3 regions of the Alistipes ihumii AP11 genome follow, and region 3 is predicted to be linked to each of the others. Evidence: riboswitches for the same ligand, from Rfam matches in the RefSeq annotation. Region 3 holds a riboswitch; each other region holds the start of a gene.
What was found. Region 3 has a riboswitch for cobalamin ahead of nrdD (anaerobic ribonucleoside-triphosphate reductase). Riboswitches for the same ligand answer to the same signal wherever they lie in the genome.
Positions count from the first base shown of each region.

Region 1: it holds a riboswitch for cobalamin, as region 3 does, so the genes downstream of both, NQ491_RS00295 (YncE family protein) here and nrdD (anaerobic ribonucleoside-triphosphate reductase) in region 3, are expected to answer to the same signal.
Region 2: it holds a riboswitch for cobalamin, as region 3 does, so the genes downstream of both, NQ491_RS00310 (DUF5074 domain-containing protein) here and nrdD (anaerobic ribonucleoside-triphosphate reductase) in region 3, are expected to answer to the same signal.

Region 1 is NZ_CP102294.1:65,077-68,163, reverse strand. Features, by position in the region: gene NQ491_RS00300 (TonB-dependent receptor) at 1-729, opposite strand, end outside; gene NQ491_RS00295 (YncE family protein) at 738-1,811, opposite strand; cobalamin riboswitch at 1,903-2,133, opposite strand; tRNA gene NQ491_RS00290 (tRNA-Pro) at 2,952-3,029, opposite strand.
Region 2 is NZ_CP102294.1:71,594-74,680, forward strand. Features, by position in the region: gene NQ491_RS00310 (DUF5074 domain-containing protein) at 1-1,706, opposite strand, end outside; cobalamin riboswitch at 1,840-2,079, opposite strand; gene NQ491_RS00315 (hypothetical protein) at 2,404-2,574, shown strand; gene NQ491_RS00320 (peroxiredoxin) at 2,652-3,087, shown strand, end outside.
Region 3 is NZ_CP102294.1:1,490,180-1,493,266, forward strand. Features, by position in the region: tRNA gene NQ491_RS06105 (tRNA-Thr) at 1-32, opposite strand, end outside; gene NQ491_RS06110 (secondary thiamine-phosphate synthase enzyme YjbQ) at 471-881, shown strand; cobalamin riboswitch at 1,547-1,735, shown strand; gene nrdD (anaerobic ribonucleoside-triphosphate reductase) at 1,908-3,087, shown strand, end outside.

The sequences.
Region 1 (3,087 bases), 1.4 Mb from region 3:
ATCGCGGTACGAGCAGTTCTTGTTCCGCTCCATCGGATAGACCCATTGCCCGTCGATCTGCTCGTACTTATCGTAATTGCGATACTCGAAATCGTTGTCGGAGGTCACGTAGCATACGCGGGTCGAGGACTCGAACTTCCGGGTGCCGTAGGTGAAACGCAGGAACTCGTCGTAAGTGTCGAAACTGCTGATGCCTTGAATGAAGTGCACGCCGGCTCCCGATTCGCCCAGCGGTTTGGTCCCCAGCGTGATCGCCCCCCCCAAACCGCCCCCGGACACCCCGACCGAACCGGCTCCGTGATAGAGGCTCGCCTCGTCGATGAAATAGGAAGGGATCAGCGAGAAGTCGACCATGCCGAGCATGGGCGAATTGATTTTCATGCCGTTCCACGTCACCTGCGTATGCGAGGGAGCCGTGCCCCGGAACGAAGCCGTCGCCATCGTTCCCCGGCCATACGACTTGATGAATACCGGCGTGCTCTGCGACAGCAGGTCGCCCAAACTGTTGGTCACGTTCTGCCGCAGCGCCACCGAATCGAGATTCATCTTCGTCACTCCGATGTCGGCCAGACGCCGCCCGGTCACAACGGCCTCCTTCAGCCGAATCGTGCGCGAGGAAAGAGGCTCGGACGCCTCGGGAGACTCGCAGACGGTCCCGTTCGCCGCCCTCAGGGAGGCTGTCGTCAGCGTCAGCGCGGCCGCCAGAGCGGTCCTATACAGTCGGTTCATAGCGATCGTCATTTAAAACAGAAAGCCCCGGGGATGATGCCGACTTGAAAACTGTCGAGCAGCCCGCCCCGGGCCGAGTAACGGAAAACCCAGCCGGGCTGCACGTAATCGAGCGCATCGGCCAGATAGACCTCGGAAGTCCGGGGATCGACCGTCAGCCCGTACCAGTAGTTGCCTGTCATATTCTCCAGAAACGGCTTTTCGGGCAGCGATTCGGAGCGGACGTCCATGCGCCAGACATGATCCTTGATAAAATACAGCGTATCGCGCGTGCCGTTCAGACAAACCTCGGACGCCCGGTCGCCGAACCGGAACATGAAAGCCCTATCGACCCGCTGGGTGGCGGCGTCGATCCGGTAGAGCCCCGGCGCCTCCTGTCCGTAAGGACTTCCGGGATAACCGCCGTCGGTGACGGTCCATATCTTGCCGAAACGGTCCAGCGCGAGCGAAGTGGGTTGTTTGCCGACCTCGATGTACTTGACGACGCTGTCGGTGCGCGTGTCGATGACCAGTATCTTGTTATCGTACGACCAGCAGTTCGTGAAAACGAAGTCGCCGTACTGCACCATCTGCTCGGTCGACGGCTGATTCTTGCCCGGAATCTTCACGTCGATGCGGCCGGTGATTTCGAACGTTTTCGGATTGATGATCGTGATGTGCCAAGCGTACAAGTCGGTCACATAGGCCTTTTCGTCGCTCAGGAAATGGATGTAGCGGGGCGAAAGCAGTCCCTCGATCATTCCCTTGAGCTCGAACGTATCGAGATCGATGACGAATATGATGCCCGAATTGTTGACGACAACATACCCCAGCCCGTTGCGAATCGCCATCGACTGGGCCACATCGCCCAGCTTGATCGTATTCGTGCGACGGAACACCTCGTTCTCCACCCGCATCGAATCGATGTCGTAGTAGGACAACGAAGCGTTCCCGTACATGAAATTTCCTTCGTTGGTAATGAACAGCCCCCGGCCGTCCGCACCGATCTTTTCGGGAGCCCGAGCCCCGTAGTCCATGCAGGACGTCACGATCCCGAAAGCCGGAAGCAACGCCAATAGCGCGACAAGGATTCTTCTTTTCATAATCGCCGTACATTATCATACAGCACGGCCACAGGGGAAACCGGTCCGCAGAGAAGCTCCGGACGGATTACCGGCCCATACACCGCAGGCTGTAATCGAAACGTGCCGGGCCGGTCTTCTGACTCGTCTCCGCTCCGAAGCCTTCCCGGCCCAAAGGCCAGTGGCATCCGTTCCGGAACGTTTCGCTTCTGCCGGCCACCCGGACCGAAAAGAAGCCGAGACATACAGCAGCGGTAACTGTCGCCGATTCGCACGGCGTTCCCTCATTCGTCTCCCGGACGGTCCGCCCGTCGGGATCGAGCCTCGACACGTTCGCAAAGATAGCGAATATATCGGAACAAAGTACCCCCAAAAGCAAAAACAGCCCGGACGAAGAGCCGATTCGACCGAGACGGGAAAGTCCGCAGCCACTTCCATACGCTCCGGAATCCCGCGAGCGGCTCGCGTCAAGGACCGCCGAAATCGCTCTGCCCAACGCTATTCTTCGATGAGCGTATCTTACGAGCCGATTCGGGACAGGAGCGGACGACGGCAGGCCGTTGCCCCGTTACTCACGGAAGCCGCCCGACGTTCGATCAATACCACAGGCTTTGCATCCGGGGAACGGAAGTCCGCACGGAAAAAAACGGACATTTTTCCGCAGGGCAATCGGCTGGGAATCTTTCCCTGCACGGCGGCAAGCCGGCACGAGCAGCCTGCAAACGGCGGGAAACGGACAAAACGGCTCCGATTTTGCATCGCGTCCTACCGGACCTCTTTCAACGGACGGAAAGCAAGCCCCCACAAGGAAGCAATCAACGAAAAACAAAAGATTATGGAAAAAAAGCAATCGACCGCACTCGAAAAAGCGGACACGGCCACGCTGACGCTCAGCATTCTGTTTGTCGTATCCATTCTCTGCACCATCCTTTTCTCGCTCACAGCCTAAAAGAAGCGCCCTCTCCGGCGGCCGCCTATCCTCAACGGCAGGCGGCCGCCATCTTTTTACATTCCAGCCGGTATTCCGCATACATCCGATTCTTTCAGGCATTTCGACAAGGGAAACGTACCGGCCCAGCCCTCGCAAGCACAAAGACTGAAAACAAAAAAGCCCTTGCTCGGGATGCAAGGGCTCGATGCTTAAATAAGCGGATTTGAATTTGGTCGGGGTACCGGGATTCGAACCCGGGACCTCCAACTCCCGAAGCTGGCGCGCTAACCGGGCTGCGCTACACCCCGAACGAGTTCCGCGTTCGAACATGGCCTCGGGCCACTTCCGTTCAAACGCGGTGCAAAG
Region 2 (3,087 bases), 1.4 Mb from region 3:
CCATCGCCTGCGACTTTGCCGATTCGGGACTCGACGCCGGTCATTCGGGTACCGTCGCTTATACGGTATACTTCCGTATAGACGTGATAGAAATCCGTCGTAGGAACGTAGAGCAGGCCATCGGGAGTGGCGGTCATGTATTTGGCCAGCGATCGGCTCGTCGTGGCGAAAACGCTCGTTTTGCCTGTTTGGCAGTCGTACCGGTAAATCTGGGTGGCCGAATATCCCTCTTGTTTGATGAACAGCTCGTCGCTTGTCGCCGAGGCGCATGCCATGCAGCCGTACAGGCCGTTGCCCACGCTGACCATCGGAAGCCCCTCTATCGCCAACGTCCGCTCGGTCGTCGCATAGGTCTGCGGATCGATCGTCAGTACCGACGCGGAGGAAGTGGCTGTCGTTCCCCACATCCAGAACGGATTTGCCGTCTTGTCGATTTTTCCCGCCACTACGGCGTAGAATTTGCCGTCGCGGCCCTTCACGACGTCGCAGACCTGACGGTCCTCGTCCACGTCGATCGTCCGGATTACCTGGTCGGTTTCGGTGTCGATCACCGCGATCTTGTTACCGTTGCCGACCATGATGTATTTCCCGTTCTTGACCATGTGCGAGTAGCACGGGCCGTCGACGCCGACCGCACCGTATGTGGCGTCGATCGTCGTGAACGTATTCATTCCGTCCGGAGCGACCTTCAGCACGCCGATGCCGGTCTGGTTATTGGCGTTGCTTGAATTATACAGTACATAGAACTTGCTGGTGTCGATTACCTGCAGATTGTAGATTTCCGATGAGGACTGAAGCGTGGCGGGATCGAAGCCCTCGGCCGTAATGATTTTTTCCTTCTTGAGCGTCTGGGCGTCGCAGGCGATGACGGCCGAACGGTTGGACTGGTTATTCGGAATCAGGATATAGAGCTTGTTGTCGTAAATGCTCAGGTCGTTGATTCCGTTCGTGCTGCCCGTACTTTCGCCGTTGACGGTCGTATACAGGTTATCCTCGTAGAACGTTCCCTCGCCGCTCGGATCGAAAAAGCCCAGTCCGCCGGCAGTCGAGCCGAATATCCATAACCCGTTCTTGTAGGGACCGTTGAAATTGACCGTAAACGCCGAGTCTTCCGACGCGATCCCGTCCAGATTGACGGCCGAAACGGTAACGGCCAGCGATCCGCTCCGGTCGGAGACCGGAATGTCCAGCGTCGCGCCGGTAGCGGTCTCGACCGTGTCGCCGTCGATCGTCCATACGTAGCTCGCTACTTCGACGTTCGATACCTCGACGGTCAGCTTGACAGCCGTTCCCACGGCCACCTCGACCGGGTCGCTCAGCGCTTCGTCGTTGCAGGAGATCGACGCGATGACGGGAGCCGGATCGACTACCTGCAACTCTCCGATCTGTTTGGTCGTGACTCCGCCGTCGGCGTTGTAAAGATTGACCGAAATATCGTACGTGCCGCGCTGCGCAGGCGTGAAGTCGAACCTAACGCTTTCGCTTTCGATTTTTTCGTTGACGATCCATTCGTAGCGGTCGATCGCGACGTTTTCGCACTCGACCGAGAAGCCGACGGTCTGGCCCGTCGTGATTTTCATTTGGCCTTCGGTCGCGCCGATGATCTCGACCTTCGAGACTTCGGGCAGCGGCAGCGAGTCGTCCTTCGAGCACGACGTCAGCACGAGCGCTGCGGCCAGAAAACAGAACAGTAGCTTTTTCATCATTGCTGTAAATTTGGTTAAAAATGATATGGAGATTTTACAGCAAGCGATGTACGGGTGAGAAATACCCTCCGGAAAGATACGCGCCGGCCGGCGCGCGACATCGAATGATTACCACCCATAAACCGCAGGCAAGTAAAATCCGTTCGCTCAGGCAGGTCTTCTGACTCGTCTCTGTTTTAAAGCCTTCCCGACGACAGCGGCGCCAGTGACATAAATTTTAAAACTTTTTGACCCTGCAGAAGACGCTTCTTCCGGCGCAGGGCAGAGACATACAGCAGCGGTTACTGTTGCCGATTCGCACGGCATTCCCTATTAATTCCTGCTCGGCGAAGCGGAATTCGCCGTCTCGGAAACCATTGCGAGGCAAAGATAGTATTTTTTCGGAGATATTTCATTTTTAGTCCGATATATTCTTCTTTTTCGGACAACATGTGCGGCGGCATTCCGTTGCCGGACCGGTCTCGGACCGCTTGTTCGGAAAGGTGGTTTTTTCCCTTTCGGGTTGCGGAACGTTCGGCGACGGCTGCCCGTGCGATCCCCCTCTCGGCGGTTTCAGGCTTTTGCGCTATACGGAGAAGATTGCGTCCGCCTCGGCGGCAGATTAGCACGGGATTTGTACGGAGCGTAGAGACGGCGGAGCCGCCGGTATGACCGGGTGAAAAGTTATCGCTTTCCGCCCGATTGAGCGGAAACGAATATGGGAAGACGCGAAGAACTCGAATACGAAATAGCCGAGATGCGCAAGCGGATCGACCGCGCGCCGGAGAATACTCCGGACGAGGTATTGGAACTGTGGCACCAGCAGCTCGACAGCGCATGGTTCGAACTGAACAACCTGTACGACGACTACGAAACGGAAACCGAGTGATTCGTCCGTTCCGTCGCAGCGTTTTTTGCAAGGACCCTGTTCGCCCGCCGTCGGATACGATCATCAAAAAAGGAATTATGGAAAATCAAACGCACTCCGTGCCGAGAATCGGGGAGAAAGCCCCCGCCTTCACGGCTTCGACAACGCAGGGGCCGATCCGGTTCCCCGACGATTTCAAGGGCAAATGGGTCCTTCTTTTCAGCCATCCGGCCGATTTCACGCCGGTCTGCACGTCCGAGTTCATGACTTTCGGGGCGATGTCCCGCGATTTCGAAAGGCTCGGATGCCAATTGATCGGTTTGTCGGTCGACAGCCTCTCGAGCCATCTGGCATGGCTTCATACGATTCGCGAGCGGATCGAGTTCAACGGCATGAAAAACGTCGACGTGCGCTTCCCGCTGATCGACGACGTTTCGATGCACGTCGCTACGCTGTACGGTATGATTCATCCCGGCGAGAGCGGGACGAAAGCCGTCCGTGCCGTATTCTTTATCGATCCCGACGCGGTCATCC
Region 3 (3,087 bases):
TCAGCTGCTCTGGCCAACTGAGCTACATCGGCAGTTCACAGCATTTTAGGGTTGGCAAAAGTACGAATAATTTCTTAATGCACAAACGGAATGCACTAAAAATTTAACCGTCTCGGCTAAATTCCCTTCGCCTCACCGGATAATCGCGCAATTACTGAGCGCAAATCGGCTTCAAATATACAACGGATTTTTGGAATAACGAAATTTTTCATACAAAACACGCGCTGCGGAATCAAAATTGTAACATTTTATCCACATTTCCCGCACGGATTGCGACGCAATCGCGACCGAAAGCCCCGGAGTCCCGCCGCATTCCCGGAATAAAGCGTTAATTTTGCAGAAAGGTTTCCGTCGGGAGAAACATTTGCATAACGCTCCGACAGAAATTTCCCTCCCGCGCAGGAAGACAGCCGGCAAAAACGGCACTCCTCCGCCCTCGGGAAAATACGATCATAAACCTTTCTTGCCCTATGGTATCGCAAACCGAGTTCTCGTTGCGCCCCCGTCCGCGCGGTTGCCATCTGGTAACCGACGAAATTCTCGCGCAACTGCCTCCGCTGCCCCGCGCGGGGTTGCTCCACCTGTTCCTGCAGCACACTTCCGCCGCCCTGACGATCAACGAAAACGCCGACCCGGACGTGCGCTCCGACATGGCCTCCGTGTTCGACCGCCTGATCCGCGAACGCGAGCCCTATTACGCTCACACGCTCGAAGGCGACGACGACATGCCGGCGCACGCCAAATCGACGCTCGCCGGCGTATCGCTGACGATCCCGATTACGGCCGGCCGGCCGAATCTCGGTCTGTGGCAGGGCATCTACCTGTGCGAGTTCCGCAATCACGGCGGCGCACGCAGGATCGTCGCCACGGTCGTTGGCTGACAGAACGCATAAGCACTTGTCCTGTTACAATCCGAATAAATATCGGATCGACGTTTTCAGGTAAATTTGTTTTTTTTCCAATTCACAATACATTGCGTTTCTCGAAAAGCTTCCCGGTCAAAGGTTATGGCACGAGTGAATCCGCCGGTCTTCCGTCGAGCCGGTGCGGAAGCACGATGTGTCGGACACCTCTGGCACTCTCGAAAGCCATGATCTCAGGACCCGTAAAAATCCTTCGGCAAACAGATTTTCCTTAGCGGTCAGCCCGCTGTCGAATATCCCTTTATCAATTTACAAAGGCGAGAGAAGCAAGTTATTTTATTTTCATCGGCAAATTTTATCCGGTAGCAGGAAACCGGCCGGCGATCTGAAATCTCTCGCCCGGACATGCCGAAAGGGCGGTTCGTTCGAGGCAGGGACCGCCTCCGAGCCAGCGGACTTCCGAAGCTCTCCCGGCTCCGGCAAGGCACGGGAACGCCGTGTTCGCCCGCCGAAACAGCGAGCCCGGCCGCAGCCCGGACATTTTTGCAGGTCCCGGTCCGCCGACCGGCACAAAACCGTACGCAATCATCCGTTTATCGAAAAATTGAAAGACGAATCCCGTAATTGTTGATAAAAAGTCGATACTTTGCACGGACCTGACCGGAGCCGGGCCGGATTTGTGCCTACCTTTACATTGTTTCGGCGGCGCGACGCTTCGCGCCCGAAAGAGGGAACGCCGTGAAATTCGGCGACAGTACCCGCTGCTGTGATTCCCGCCGAACCGAGGGCAACAGGCCACTGCAAATCCGTTTGCGGGAAGGCGCCCAAGGGAAGGGATCAGTCAGAAGACCTGCCGGACACGAGAAACGAATTTCCGCCTTCGGGAGTTAAGGCAAGGAGACACCGACGCGGACCGGTGCGGTCTGCTCGCGCGCAGACGCGCCTCCCCCTCCTCCCCAGTTTTTCCGCAAGGCAGATTTCCGTTTTTCGGTCGCGGGCTTGGCCCCCGGCAAACGACATGCAACGAACAAAAACGATACTGCAATGAACGGAACCAGTTTCAACATCGTCAAACGGGACGGCAAGCACGAACCTTTTTCGATGGACAAAATCACGGCGGCCATCGAAAAGGCATTCCGCTCCGTGGGCCAGACACCGACCGCGGAAACGCTCGGCAAGCTGACCTCCTGCCTTTACATCCACGAGGGGACGAGCGTGGAGGAAATCCAGAATCAGGTCGAGCTGACGCTGATGAGCCACGGCTACTACGGCGTCGCCAAGTCCTTCATCATCTACCGGCAGCAGCATTTCGAGGACCGCGAGGTACGCGACAAGCTCGCCTTTCTGGTCGACTACTGCAACGCCGAGAATCCGGCTACGGGCAGCAAGTACGACGCGAACGCGAACGTCGAGAACAAGAACATCGCCACGCTGATCGGCGAGCTCCCCAAGCGCAACTTCATCCGGCTGAACCGCCGGCTGCTGTGCGACCGGATCAAAGAGATGTACGGCCGCGAGATGGCCGACAGTTACATCGAGCTGCTCGACCGGCATTTCATCTACAAGAACGACGAGACGAGCATGGCCAACTACTGCGCCAGCATCACGATGTACCCTTGGCTCGTCGGCGGGACGATCTCGATCGGCGGCAACTCGACCAAGCCGACGAACCTGAAATCGTTCTGCGGAGGATTCGTCAACATGGTCTTCATCGTCAGCAGCATGCTCAGCGGCGCTTGCGCGACGCCCGAGTTCCTGATGTACCTGAACTACTTCATCGGGCAGGAGTACGGCCCGGACTATTACCGCGATCCGGATCGCGTCGTCGACCTGTCGCTCAAGCGCCGTACGCTCGACAAGGTCATCACCGATTGCTTCGAGCAAGTCGTCTACTCGATCAACCAGCCGACCGGCGCGCGGAATTTCCAAGCCGTTTTCTGGAACATCGCCTACTACGACCGCTACTATTTCGAGAGCCTGTTCGGCAACTTTTTCTTCCCCGACGGATCGCGGCCCGACTGGGATTCGCTCGACTGGCTGCAGCGCCGCTTCATGCGCTGGTTCAACGACGAGCGGACCAAGACGGTGCTCACCTTTCCCGTCGAGACGATGGCCCTGCTGTCCGAGAACGGCGACGTAAAGGACAAGGAATACGGCGAGCTGACGGCCGAGATGTATGCGGCGGGCCACTCGTTCTTCACCTACATGAGCGACAATGCCGACT